Linked DNA regions of Salipiger sp. CCB-MM3. The protein of the gene in region 1 interacts with the protein of each later gene in a pairwise test. Links are inferred from orthologs where the notes say so. Each region holds a gene or a part of one and is shown on either strand. Other genes may lie near its edges.

Region 1 (4,840 bases):
TTCCAGCCGCATCACCTCTCTCAACGCCGGGGGCGGCGACGGCTGGGAGATCTTCTACAAGGCCCGCGCGCTGGTCGCCGCAGGGCAGCCGGTCACCGAGCTGACCATCGGCGAGCCCGACACAAAGACCGATCCCGCGATTCTTGCCGAGATGCACCGCGCCGCCAGCGCCGGGCACACCGGCTATGCGGTGGTTCCCGGCACCCCTGCGCTGCGCGATGCCATCGCCGCGCGGGTCACCGAGCGCAGCGGCGTGCCGACCACGCGCGCGAACGTGCTGGTCACCCCCGGTGGTCAGTCGGCGCTTTTCGCCGCGCATATGGCGGCCTGCACTCCGGGCGGCGCCGCGCTGATGGTCGAGCCGCATTACGTCACCTATCCCGGCACCATCCGCGCCGCCGGGGCGATCCCCCACAGCGTGCAGACCCGCCCCGAGCGCAGCTTCTTTCCCGATCCTGCCGACCTGCGCCGCAGCGCCGTCGCCAGCGGCGCAAGCTCGCTGCTGATCAACACGCCCAACAACCCCACCGGCGCGGTCTACCCCCGCGAAACGCTGACCGGCATCGCCGATTTGGCACGAGAGCAGGACCTCTGGGTGATCTCCGACGAGGTCTACGACACGCAGATCTGGGAGGGCGCCCACCTCAGCCCCCGCGCCCTGCCCGGCATGGCCGAGCGCACCATGGTGATCGGCTCGCTGTCGAAAAGCCACGCGATGACCGGCAGCCGCATCGGCTGGCTGATCGCGCCCGAAGCGGCGATCTCGGCGCTGATCGATCTGGCCACCAACACCACCTACGGCGTGCCCGGCTACATTCAGGACGCCGCGCTTTATGCGCTCACCGCGGATGCCACGCTGGAGCCGCGCGTCGCCGAGCCGTTCCGCCGCCGCCGCGCGCTGGCGCAGGGCATCCTCGCCGCGCAGACCACCGTTGGCCTCGTGCCCTCGGGCGGCGCCATGTATCTCTTCCTCGACGTGCGCGCGACCGGCCTTTCCGGCATCGCTTTCGCCGACGCTCTGCTCGACGCGCACCGCATTGCGGTCATGCCGGGCGAGAGCTTCGGCCCCTCGGCAGCGGGCTTCATCCGCGTCGCGCTCACCCTGCCCGACGCGCAGTTTTCCGAGGCGCTCTCGACGCTGGCCGGTTTCGCCGCCGGTCTCGCCAAGGCCGCCTGAGCAATGGCAGCCTAGCGCATGTCCGGCACACCGATCTCGAGCATCCGCAACCTTGGGCCCGCGATGGAGGGCGCCTGCATAAACGCGGGCATTCCCGACGCCGAAACCCTGCGCGAGATCGGCGCGGATGCCGCTTACGGGCGGCTTCTCGCCCAAGGCACCAAGCCGCATTTCATCGGCTATTACGTGCTGCATATGGCGCTGCAGGGGCGTCCGTGGAACGATTGCCGCGGCAAGGAGAAAGAGGCCCTGCGCCTGCGGTTCGACGCGCTGGTCGCAGAGCACACAGCCCAAGCCCCGCTCTCCGGGATCGAGGCGATCCTTGACGAGATCGGCGTCGTAGACCCCGGCAAGAAAACCCGCTAAATCACATTATTTAAATATATTTCAATACCTTGAGGCGCATTCCATCGACCCTCAAGGAACCAGCCCCCGAGTTTGCGTGTTGGCCCTGCAACGACGAACACAACCGCAACGGAGACTGACATGGACCTGATCCGCATCATCCTCTCGATCATTCTTCCCCCCCTCGGCGTCTTTCTGCAGGTGGGTCTGGGCAAGCATTTCTGGATCAACATCCTGCTGACCATCCTCGGCTATATCCCGGGCATCGTGCACGCCATCTGGATCATCGCGCGCACCGGCCCCAAGCAGCAGAGCGTGTAAGCGCGGAGGGCCCCAGCCATGAGCATTTCACAGTCTGATCTCGCGCGGCTCGACCGCATCGATCGCTGGGCACGGCGCATGGACCGGGCCTACCGCATCCCCTTCACGCCGATCCGGTTCGGCTGGGACGCGGTGCTGGGCCTCGTGCCCGGCGTGGGTGACACGCTCGCCCTCGCGCCGGCGGTCTGGATCGTGAAAGAGGCCCGCGAGATGGGCGCGCCCGCGCCGCTGCTGGCGCAGATGGGCGGCAATATCGCGGTCGACTGGATCGTCGGTTTGCTGCCGCTGGTGGGCGATATTCTCGACATCGGCTACCGCGCCAATACCCGCAACGCCATGCTGCTGCGCGACTGGGCGCAGAGCCGCGTGGCGGCAGCGGGCAGCGGCCCCGCAAGGCCTGTTCGCCCTGCAGTTGCCTGACGCTGCATTGCCGCGCCAGATGAACCTGCCAAACGCAAAAGGGCGCCCCGAGGGGCGCCCTTTCGTATGTTTCGGTCTCACGACCGGGGTGAGCGAAATCGCTCAGCCGACGAGCTCGAGGCCCGAGAAGAAGTAGGCGATCTCTTCGGCGGCGGTTTCCGGCGCGTCCGAACCGTGCACCGAGTTCTCGCCGACCGACTCGGCGAACTCTGCGCGGATGGTGCCCTCTGCGGCGTCTGCCGGGTTGGTGGCGCCCATCACTTCACGGTTCTTGGCGATTGCGCCTTCACCTTCCAGCACCTGCACGACGACCGGCTCGGAGGCCATGAATTCGCACAGCTCGCCGTAGAACGGACGCTCGGCGTGGACCTTGTAGAACTCGCCGGCCTGTGCCGGGGTCAGCTGGATGCGCTTCTGCGCGACGATGCGCAGGCCAGCTTCTTCGAACTTGGCGTTGATCTTGCCGGTCAGGTTGCGGCGGGTTGCGTCGGGCTTGATGATCGACAGGGTGCGTTCGACGGCCATTTTGGTCTCTCCAATATCGCAAGGCCGGGCGACGGCCCGGCCAGTATTCTCTGCGCAGGGCGTTACCATGGGGTTGATGGATTGGGAAGACCCTGCTGCCCGCCGATGCCTCATTGATAGGCAAAAAAGGGGCGCTGCCCCTCTTGGCCTGCGGCCAATTCACCCCGGCGTATTTGTAAAGAGAAGAAGCGGACGCCCCTTGGTCTTCTTCTCTTTGAAAATACGCACCGCGCGACGTGACCGCCGGGAGGCGCGCCCCGGCAAAGGCGCTATGCGTGCAAAGGGGGATGTTGCCCGCCCGCGGCCTCTGCTATGGGCAGCCTCATGCTGAGTATTCGAGACATCTCCTATTCCGTCGAAGGCCGCCCTCTGCTCGAGGAAGCCTCTGCCGTGATTCCCGCCGGCCACAAGGTCGGCCTCGTCGGCCCCAATGGCGCTGGCAAGACCACGCTCTTCCGCCTGATCCGCGGCGAGCTGACGCTCGACGGCGGCGAGCTTGAGCTGCCCGCCCGCGCCAAGATCGGCGGCGTTGCGCAGGAGGCGCCGGCCTCGGATGTCTCGCTGATCGAGACGGTTCTAGCCTGCGATCTTGAACGCGCCGCGCTGATGGCCGAGGCCGAGACCGCCACCGACGCGCATCGTATCGCCGAGGTGCAGACGCGGCTGGCGGATATCGACGCGTGGTCTGCCGAGGCGCGCGCCGCCACCATCCTCAAGGGCCTTGGCTTTGACGAGGCGGCGCAACAGCGCCCCTGCTCGGATTTCTCGGGCGGCTGGCGGATGCGCGTGGCACTTGCGGGCGTGCTCTTTGCCGAGCCCGACCTGCTGCTGCTCGACGAGCCGACCAACTACCTCGACCTCGAAGGCGCGCTCTGGCTCGAGAGCTATTTGCAGAGCTACCCGCATACGGTCATCGTGATCAGCCACGACCGCGGCCTGCTGAACCGGGCCGTCGGTGCGATCCTGCATCTCGAAGACCGCAAGCTGGTGCTCTATCAGGGCAATTACGACACGTTCGCCCGCACCCGCGCCGAGCGCCGTGCGGTGCAGGCCGCCATGGCCAAGAAGCAGGACGACCGCCGCGCCCACCTGCAGAAATTCGTCGACCGTTTCCGCGCCAAGGCCTCGAAGGCCCGGCAGGCGCAGGCGCGGGTGAAGATGCTGGAGAAGATGGAGCGGATCACCGCCCCCGAGGATGTGGCAAAGCGCGTCTTCACCTTTCCGCAGCCCGACGAGCTGTCGCCGCCCATTCTGGCGCTGGAGGATGCCTCCACCGGCTATGGCGAGACCGTCGTGCTGCGCAAACTGTCGCTGCGCATCGATCAGGACGACCGCATCGCGCTGCTGGGCCGCAACGGTCAGGGCAAGTCGACGCTGTCGAAGCTCTTTGCCGGGCGGCTGGATCTGATGGGCGGCAAGATGACGTCGAGCTCGAAACTGCGCATCGGCTATTTCGCCCAGCATCAGGTGGACGAGCTGCATCTCGTCGAGACCCCGCTGCAGCACTTGCAGCGCGAGCGCCCCGAGACCGCGCCGCCGAAGCTGCGTGCGCAACTGGCGGGCTTCGGGCTTGGCGCCGATCAGGCGGAGACGGAAGTCGGCCGCCTCTCGGGCGGGCAGAAGGCGCGTCTGTCGCTGTTGCTGGCGACGCTCGATGCGCCGCATATGCTGATCCTCGACGAGCCGACCAACCACCTCGACATCGAAAGCCGCGAGGCGCTGGTCGAGGCGCTCACCGCCTATTCCGGCGCGGTGATCCTCGTGTCGCACGACATGCACCTGCTGGGGCTGGTCGCCGACCGGCTGTGGCTGGTCAAGGACGGCACGGTGACGCCCTATGAGGAAGACCTCGAAGCCTACCGCAAGCTGCTGCTGACGCAGGACAAGCCCGAGAAACCCGGCAAGGCGGCAAAGGCTGCCGAAAAGGCCGCCGCCGCCAAGCCCAAGCGCCCGAGCCGCGACGAGATGCAGGCGCTGCGCTCGGAGGCGCGCAAATGCGAGGAACGGGTCGGCAAGATCGAAGAGATGCGTGAGAAGCTGGCCAAGAAACTG
Region 2 (4,063 bases), 470 kb from region 1 along the record:
GTGTCGAGATAATCGCGCGCCTGCGGATAGAGCGATTTGACCCAGGCGATCTCATCGGTCTGCTCGGACAGATGGGTCTGCATCAGCACCTCGGGGTGTTCCGCCCAGAGCGCGCCGAGCGCCTGCAGCTGCTCGGGCGTGGAAGTGGGCGAGAAGCGCGGGGTGATCACATATTCGGCGCGTCCCTTGCCGTGCCAGCGCTCCAGCAGCGCCTTGCTGTCGTCATAGGCCGATTGCGCGCTGTCGCGCAGGAACTCGGGGGCGGTGTCGCGGTCCATGCAGGTCTTGCCTGCGAAGACCCGCATGCCGCGCGCCTCGGCGGCGGCGAACAGCGCCTCGACCGAGGCGGGATGGATCGTGCAGTAGGAGCAGACCGAGGTGGTGCCATGCGCGAGCAGAAGGTCGAGATAGCGCCCGGCGATCTCATCGGCATAGGCGCGGTCGGCAAAGCGCGCCTCGGTGGGGAAGGTGTAATGGTTCAGCCAGTCGATCAGCCGCTTGCCCCAGCTGGCGATCATCGGGGTCTGCGGGTAATGCGCGTGGGCATCGACAAATCCCGGCACGATCAGCGCCTTGCCATGATCTACCACCTGCGCCGCCGGATGCGCCGCGCGCAGCGCCTCGGCGCTGCCGATCTCGCGAATCACGCCGCCCTCGATCAGCAGCGCCCCGGCGCTGTCATGGCGGGCCGCAGCGGGGCCTTCGCTGAAAGGCGAGGCGGTGAAGCTCAGGGTTTGACCAAGATGAAGCGTGCTTGCCATGCGGATCCTCGTGGATAGGGCCGCCCTAGGATGCGGAGGGCCGGGGTCAAGCGCAATGCGCCTCTGTTGCTCGTTCCCGCAATCCCCTAGAGTCTGCGCGAACGGCATTCAATGGGGCAGGGCATGACCGAAGAGACCGGAAACCCGGCGGCGGAAGAGACCCAGGACGACGACACCAACCCGCTTGAGCGCAAGGTGGTGTCCTCGATCCTCTACGCGGTGGACGTGGGCGACCGCGCGCAGCTCGTCGAGCTGATGGAGCCCTTGCACCCGGCTGACATCGCCGACCTTCTCGAACAGATCAACGCCTTCGACCGGCTGCGGCTGATCAAGCTCTACGACAAGGAGTTCGACGGCGACATCCTGTCGGAGCTTGACGAGTCGATCCGCGAAGAGGTGATCCGCGCGCTGAAGCCGGAGGTTCTGGCCGAGGCCGTGCGCGAGCTGGACAGCGACGATGTGGTCGACCTGCTCGAGGATCTCGAGGAAGACCAGCAGGCGGCGATCCTTGACGTGCTCGAGGACAGCGACCGGATCGCGGTCGAGAAATCGCTGACCTACCCGGAGTATTCCGCGGGCCGCCTGATGCAGCGCGAAGTGGTCATGGCGCCCGAATACTGGAACGTCGGCGAGGCCATCGATTACCTGCGCAGCACCGAGGATCTGCCCGAGCAGTTCTATCACATCATCTTGGTCGATCCGAAGCTGCGCCCGGTGGGCAATGTCACCTTGGGCAAGCTGATGGCCTCGCGCCGCGAGGTGCTGCTGAAGTCGCTGGTGGAAGAGACCTTCAACGTGATCCCGGTGACCCGCCCCGAGGCCGAGGTCGCCTATATGTTCAACCAGTACCACCTGATCTCGGCGCCGGTGGTCGACGAGAACGAGCGGCTGGTGGGTGTCATCACCATCGACGACGCGATGACCGTGCTCGACGAAGAGCACGAAGAAGACATCCTGCGCCTCGCCGGTGTCGGTGACGACAGCCATATCTCCGACAGCGTGCTGGAAACCACGCGCCAGCGCCTGCCGTGGCTTGGGGTGAACCTGCTGACCGCGGTTCTGGCCTCGCTGGTGATCGCGCAGTTCGAAGAGACGATCGGCGCGCTGGTGGCGCTGGCGGTGCTGATGCCCATCGTGGCCTCCATGGGCGGCAACGCGGGCACCCAGTCGCTGACCGTTGCGGTGCGGGCGCTGGCGACGCGCGATCTGACCAGTTCCAACGTCTGGCGGGTTATCCGCCGGGAACTGATGGTCGGGCTGATCAATGGCGCGAGCTTTGCCGTGGTCATGGGGCTGCTGGAATACGTCTGGTTCGGCAGTCACATGCTGGCGCTGGTGATCGCCGCGGCGATGGTGATCAACCTCGTGGTGGCGGGGCTCGCGGGCATCGCGGTGCCGGTGGTGCTCGATAAATTCAAGATCGACCCGGCGCTGGCCTCGGGCACATTCGTCACCACGGTGACCGATGTGGTGGGCTTCTTCGCCTTCCTCGGACTGGCGCAGGCGGTGCTGCTGTGAGCACGGCGGGCTCTCTTGCCGAGGCCAAACGCGCGGCGCGGGCCGCCGCCAGCGCCCGCCGCAAGGCCGCCCATGCCGCCGACAGCGGCGCCGGGGCAGGGCAACTGAGCTCGGTTCTGGCGGGCTACCGCGGCGTGCCGCTGGCAGGCTACATGCCGATCCGCTCCGAGATCGACCCGATCCCGGCGATGGCCGAGGCGGCGGCGCATGGGCCCGTGGCGATCCCGGTGATCGACGATCTGCACCAGCCGCTGCGCTTTGCCCGCTGGGAACCCGAGATGGCGCTGGTCGAGGGTCGTTTCGGCGCCGCGATCCCCGAGAGCCCCGAGTTCATCACGCCCGAGATCCTCATCGTGCCGCTGCTGGCCTTCACCCGCGCGGGCCACCGGCTGGGCTATGGCGGCGGCTTTTATGACCGCACGCTGGCGCTGCTGCGCGCCGCGCGCCCGACCTTCGCGCTTGGCTTTGCCTATGCCGAGCAGGAGGCCGAGGACATCCCGCTCGAGCCCACCGACGCGCCGCTCGACATGATCGTCACCCCGATGGAGGTGATCACGCCGCGATCAGCCTGAGCGCGGAGTGGCGACCTCGAGTTCACGGCTGCGCCGTGAGCGCCTGCGGCGCGCGTATTTTTAAAGAGAAGAAGGTAGGACGGTTGCGCCCTGCCTTCTTCTCTTTCCAAATACGCCGGGGGTGAGCCCGAAGGGCGAGGGGGCAGCGCCCCCTCTTGCGCCTGTTCAGAGCGCGCGCCAGCCGATATCGCGGCGGCAGAAGCCCTCGGGCCAGTTGACCGCATCCACCAGCGCATAGGCGCGGGCCTGCGCCTCGGCCAGCGTCGTACCACGCGCGGTGGCGTTGAGCACACGCCCGCCGGTGGCGACAATCGCGCCCTCCTTCTCGGCGGTGCCCGCGTGGAACATCTGGGTAAAGCTGTCCTCGGTGAGCCCTTCGAGCCCGCCGATCACCGTGCCCTTCTTGTAGCTGCCGGGATAGCCCTCGGCGGCCATCACCACGGTCATCGCGTGGTCTTGGGCCCAGGTCACCTGCGCGTCGGCCAGACGGCCCTCGGCGCAGGCATGGATCAGGTCGAGCGCCTGCGCGCCAAGCCGCATCATCAGCACCTGACATTCGGGATCGCCAAAGCGCACGTTGTATTCCACCAGCCGCGGCTGACCGTTCTCGATCATCAGCCCGACGTAGAGCACGCCTTGATACGGCGTGCCGCGGCGGGCCATCTCGGCCATGGTCGGCTTGACGATCTCGTCGAGCGCCTTTTGCGCCACCGCGTCGGACAGCACCGGAGCGGGGGAATAAGCCCCCATGCCGCCGGTGTTGGGGCCGGTGTCGCCTTCGCCGACGCGCTTGTGATCCTGCGCAGTGCCGATGGGCAGCACGTCGGTGCCATCGACCAGCACGAAGTAAGACGCTTCCTCGCCGGTCATGAACTCTTCGATCACCACCTCGGCGCCCGCACCTCCAAAGGCGCCGCCGAACATGTCGTCGATGGCCTCTTCGGCTTGCGCGACGGTCTCGGCGATGATCACGCCTTTACCTGCGGCCAGCCCGTCAGCCTTGACCACGATCGGCGCGCCCTCGGCCCGCACATGCGCCTTGGCGCTTTCCGCGTCGGTGAAGTGACCATAGCCCGCGGTGGGCGCTTTAGCGGCGTCGCAGATCTCCTTGGTGAAGCTCTTCGACGCCTCGAGCCGTGCGGCGGCCTGACTGGGGCCGAAAACCAGCAGACCGGCGTCGCGCAGCCGGTCGGCGACGCCAGCGGCCAGCGG

The links. The genes of interacting proteins can lie anywhere in the genome.
Region 2: the proteins of ndk (region 1) and AYJ57_RS11435 interact in binary tests that used the Escherichia coli proteins (3 or more experiments, as listed by UniProt). The link is inferred for Salipiger sp. CCB-MM3 from one-to-one orthologs.

The regions. Positions count from the first base shown.
Region 1 is NZ_CP014595.1:2,823,123-2,827,962, reverse strand. Bases 1,078-3,791 are described here. They hold ndk (nucleoside-diphosphate kinase), read right to left. Parts: upstream 2,789-3,791; coding sequence 2,366-2,788; downstream 1,078-2,365. Other genes in these bases: AYJ57_RS13520 (ABC-F family ATP-binding cassette domain-containing protein), read left to right, coding at 3,113-3,791; AYJ57_RS13530 (DUF4112 domain-containing protein), read left to right, coding at 1,862-2,263; AYJ57_RS13535 (YqaE/Pmp3 family membrane protein), read left to right, coding at 1,664-1,843; AYJ57_RS13540 (TfoX/Sxy family protein), read left to right, coding at 1,196-1,543; AYJ57_RS13545 (pyridoxal phosphate-dependent aminotransferase), read left to right, coding at 1,078-1,177. Also shown: more of AYJ57_RS13545, read left to right, coding at 1-1,077; more of AYJ57_RS13520, read left to right, coding at 3,792-4,840. UniProt on the Escherichia coli protein: Major role in the synthesis of nucleoside triphosphates other than ATP. The ATP gamma phosphate is transferred to the NDP beta phosphate via a ping-pong mechanism, using a phosphorylated active-site intermediate.
Region 2 is NZ_CP014595.1:2,357,630-2,361,692, forward strand. Bases 1,064-4,063 are described here. They hold AYJ57_RS11435 (5-formyltetrahydrofolate cyclo-ligase), read left to right. Parts: upstream 1,064-2,275; coding sequence 2,276-2,851; downstream 2,852-4,063. Other genes in these bases: mgtE (magnesium transporter), read left to right, coding at 1,064-2,279; purD (phosphoribosylamine--glycine ligase), read right to left, coding at 3,017-4,063. Also shown: guaD (guanine deaminase), read right to left, coding at 1-761; more of mgtE, read left to right, coding at 885-1,063. UniProt on the Escherichia coli protein: Involved in the removal of 5-formyltetrahydrofolate.